One region of the Psychrobacter sp. DD43 genome, then DNA from elsewhere that is predicted to be linked to it. Evidence: predicted binding sites of a transcription regulator. Region 1 holds the regulator's gene; the other holds the start of a gene.
The links. Region 1 encodes PhoB, which activates phosphate uptake and scavenging genes when phosphate is short. Its sites were predicted from a motif close to TGTCATNAANCTGTCATAA; they were not measured.

Region 1 (2,423 bases):
AAATCTGCAGCCTTCAGCAGTCTTAGTCCAACTAATAGAGATATTGCCACCTTTTGGTGTGTATTTAATCGCGTTAATCACTAGATTGGACAGTGCGCTATTTAGGTACATCTCTGAGCCATATAGCCCGTCATAGGTATCAATATGCAAGTGAATCGTATGCTTATATTCTTGATTATACGCCTGTGCATCATCATAGACATGAGTGAGCAGCTTGGTCATATCGATTTCATTAAACGCATGGGTTTCTTCGATTTCGATACGAGACAGTAGTAATAAGTCATTGACCACCCTATTCATGCGTGCCGTTTGCTGAGTCATCAGCTCAAAACCGCGACGCCAATTCGCAGGCATATCTGGCTGATCAGAAAAATTCTCCAGATATCCCATCAAGACCGTCAATGGTGTACGTAGCTCATGCGAGACATTGGCCACAAAGTCGCGGCGCATCGCTTCTAAATGCTGCAAGCGGGTCACATCATAAATGATCAGTAGTTTTTCATCGCCAAATGGCGTCAGCTCACACTTTAAATAACGATTTGGGTCTTGCCAAGAGACGATATGCACACTCTCGTCGGCATCGGCATCGGCATCGATATTAATCATTGTTGCTTCCTGATAATACTTAATAAATTCAGGCACTTTAATGAATTCAAAAATACGCCTGCCTTTATCTGAGGATTGCAACAATAATAAATCCTGCGCCGCTTGGTTCCACCATTCAAGTCCATCATCGTCATTGAGCAAAATCACAGCATCACGTAATGCTCGTAAAGCACTTCTGATTTTTTTAAGTTGATTTGTGGCACCTTGCTCATTATCTTGGATAGGCATTTTTATTTATCCATTATTTTTTATAATTTTTCTACTATTGGCCGCTCCCGATAAAAGGCGACACTATTAAAAGGTGACACTATACAATATTCATATTACTAGCGATTACCCTTTTTCGATACGGCTAGAAAATCGATAACCTGTACCGCGTACCGTTTGTATCAATGTATCACAATCATGTGGACGTAGTAATGTGCGCAAACGCTTTACGTGAACATCAATGGTTCTATCTTCGATGTAGACGTTACCGCCCCATACTTGATCGAGCAGCTGAGCACGGGTATAAGCGCGCTCAGGATGGCTCATAAAAAACGCCAATAAGCGATATTCTGTCGGACCCATATCGATAATGTCATCACCCACCATAAAGCGTTGGCTTTTGGCATCTAAAGTTAGCCTGCCTATATTAATAGGTTTGTCGCCGCTTAGCGCGTTACTACGTCGCAATACCGCTTTGATTCTTGAGATAAGCTCACGGGTCGAGAACGGCTTGGTCATATAATCATCAGCGCCTGCATCAAGACCATGCACTTTACTGTCTTCTTCACTTTTGGCGGTCAACATAATAACCGGTATCTCGGCGAGCAGGGTATCGCTTTTTAGCATACGGCAAAAATCGATACCACTTTTATCACCGGGTAACATCCAGTCCAATAAAATCAGCGCTGGACGATGATCGACCACTTGTTGGTGCGCCTCTGACACATCCGCTGCCTGCAAACTATCAAAGCCTGCCATCTCTAGGGTCATGACGACCATTTCCCGAATGGCGTCTTCATCTTCAACAATCAAAATTTGCTCTTTAGACATAATGTATTCTTAATGTTAGAGGACAAAATAGCGTTTATAAAAGCAGTAACAAACGCAAATAAGCGTTTCTTTATTAAAGGGCTTAATTATGACAGCTTAATGACATTTACTCTTAAATTTATAATACTTAGTAGCCATGCTAATGACTTAATGCACTTCTAATAAAAAGTTTAATGGTCCATCATTGACACTCAACACTTGCATATCAGCGCCAAACTGACCCGTTGCAACCGTTAAATACTGCGTCTTTGCGTAATCAACCAATTGTGCAAATAAAGCTTGTGCCATATCAGGAGCCATTGCGCTACCAAAGTCAGGGCGGCGACCTTTATCCGTCTTTGCCATCAGAGTAAATTGTGAGACCAATAATAGCCCACCACCGACTTGCTGGATATTTTTATCGAGTTTACCGTATTTGGCTGGATCGTCATCATTTTCAAAGAGTCGATAAGTCAAGATTTTATCAATCATCCGCTGGGCGCTTTGTAGGTTATCATCGTGGCCCAAGCCGATATATGCCAGCACACCTTGCTCAATAGCACCAACCTCCTGCCCATCAACGCTGACGCTGGCATATTTGACTCGCTGAATAAGAGCTCTCATTGCTTACTTCCTTTAACGATTATGGTCATACAGTCTGCTGCGGACCATGGTAAAATACAATTATCAGTGCAGGTACTTATGATTATGTTTATAAATAAATCTAGCTATAAAACTGCCTATCTATGATTTTTTAATACAACTTTTTATTTTAATAACTATTTCTAATCCCTACTTTG
Region 2 (2,423 bases), on a different contig from region 1:
TTATTTAAATTAGAAGTACTATTGCCAGTTGTCGTGGCGGCTGCAGTTTGCAGTTGCTCTTCTCGTCTGGCGGTCTCACTAGCCATTTGCGCCGCTGCTGCCATAGACGCTTTTACACTGGCACCCAATCCTGAAGACGATAAAAAATCTGTCAATGCAGTATTGAAGCGACCACTTCTACTATCTGGCTGTTTATTGTTAGCCTGTTCAGCTGCTTGCAACTCAAGTGGCAGTTGTTCATATTCTGGTGTGACAGTCTCATTTATCGCCGTATTATCAGTAGAGTCCTTTGCTGCATTCATGCTGTTTTCTGTCTGCTTGTCATCAATCGTATGATCAAGATTTTTGACACCTGAGCCAAACCAAGACAAGGTTTTGATTTTTTCATAAATACTCAACCAATGAATATTAAAGGCAAATGTCGCAGTGATAATGACAAATAGTGCCAAAAACGTCACACTCCCCCACTGTGATAACAGCTGTGCTAGCCTTGCTTGTAGCTCAAGACCAATAATACCACCAGCAACGCCTTTGAGTCCTGAAGATATCGGATCTGCTACCTGCTGCACCAATGCGATCATCTGAGCAAATAAGGCACTGCTGCTCAATATCAAAAACACATAAGCAACCAAACGCAGTAGCCAAAACGTTGGTTTATTGTCCCACCAAATTAGAATGGACTCATAAACCAAAAACGCCAGCAACCACCACGCACCAAAACCAAAAAAGCTATACAGCAGATCTGATAGCCATGCACCCATCTCGCCGCCCATATTATTAATAGCCGTCATATCACTACTGATGTGCGACCAGCTAGGATCATTACCGGTATAAGTCATCAAAATAACGAACAAATAAACCGCGAGGAGTAATCCCAGTAGGGTAAATATGCCCTTTTTTAAATAATCAATAATTGGTGCTGATATCACGTAACGTCTGCCTTGTTGTTAATACTCGTCATGAATACTCGATGGTCGTCAAACCATGATTAAGCCTAATCATGCTGACATAAATTCCTGATAGAAACTGCTGCAATAAGTTACTACTGATGTGGCGTAATCATACAAAAACTTTATCTAAAAATACTGCCGTAAAATATTAACTACCTTACTGTTTTTATTTTGTGATCGGCATACAACTTCTTATAATAACAAATACATAGCAGCCATTGCGACTGTGTTATCAATAAAGCGCCTAAGAAAATCAAACCAGTAGTGATTTTGCGAAAAATGCGGCTATTAAAACAGCGTGTCTGTCTTTTACAGCGAAATGTTTGAATATAAACCCGCTTTTACCATTTATATTTCAAAAGCGAGATACTTGAGTTCTAATGATACCCATATTTGTTTTAGCAAACTTGCACTTTTTGCACTCAGCCCTTATGTTATTATCACATAGCAACGATAAAAACCATTTTCGTCCTCATTTTTAACACTTATCTTTTATAATACTTATAATATGTCCTTAATATTTTAACGTTAAACCTTTTCACTTTTATTGCTCTAACAAGGAAATCTTATGGCAACTGATAACACCACGCCACGCCACGAAAAACTGATTATTTTAGGTTCAGGTCCTGCTGGCTATTCTGCCGCTGTGTATGCAGCTCGCGCCAACCTAAAGCCTGTTATGGTCACCGGTATGGAAGTCGGCGGACAGCTCACGACGACCACCGAAGTTGATAACTGGCCGGGTGATGCGCATGATTTGACGGGTCCTGCGCTGATGGAGCGTATGAAAGCCCATGCCGAACGCTTCGGTACAGAATTGGTTTATGACCATGTCAATGCTGTGAATTTAAACGTGCGCCCTTTTGAGCTGACCGGCAACAACGGCAACTACACCTGTGATGCTCTTATTATCTCAACGGGCGCATCAGCACAGTATTTAGGTCTAGAGTCAGAAACCAAATTCCGCGGTCTTGGTGTTTCTGCTTGTGCAACTTGTGATGGCTTCTTTTATAAAGACCAAAAAGTGGCAGTGATTGGTGGTGGTAATACAGCCGTTGAAGAAGCGCTATATTTATCAAATATAGCAGCCGAAGTTACGTTGGTACATCGCCGTGATAGCTTACGCTCTGAGAAAATCCTACAAGATAAGCTGTTTGAAAAAGCCAAAAATGGCAATGTCAAAATCGAGTGGAACCACAGCGTAAAAGAAGTGGTTGGCGATGACATGGGTGTCAATGGCGTTGTCATAGAATCTATGATTGATGGCAGCACCAAGCAACTGGATGTTCTTGGCATGTTTGTCGCGATTGGTCATAAGCCAAATACTGACTTATTTAAAGGTCAGTTAGAGATGAAAGACGGCTATCTTATCGTCAATAGTGGTCTTAAGGGTAATGCCACCCAAACCAGTATTGAAGGTGTCTTTGCTGCAGGTGATGTGGCGGATCACGTCTATCGCCAAGCAATTACCTC

Region 2: the regulator PhoB is predicted to act here: its motif matches at 994-1,012, upstream of JMX89_RS01855 (DNA translocase FtsK).

What each region holds. Positions count from the first base shown of each region.
Region 1 covers NZ_CAJHBE010000018.1:17,266-19,688, forward strand. Annotated here, with positions in the region: gene phoR (phosphate regulon sensor histidine kinase PhoR) at 1-834, opposite strand, end outside; gene phoB (phosphate regulon transcriptional regulator PhoB) at 940-1,644, opposite strand; gene dtd (D-aminoacyl-tRNA deacylase) at 1,792-2,247, opposite strand.
Region 2 covers NZ_CAJHBE010000002.1:166,308-168,730, reverse strand. Annotated here, with positions in the region: gene JMX89_RS01855 (DNA translocase FtsK) at 1-929, opposite strand, end outside; gene trxB (thioredoxin-disulfide reductase) at 1,519-2,423, shown strand, end outside.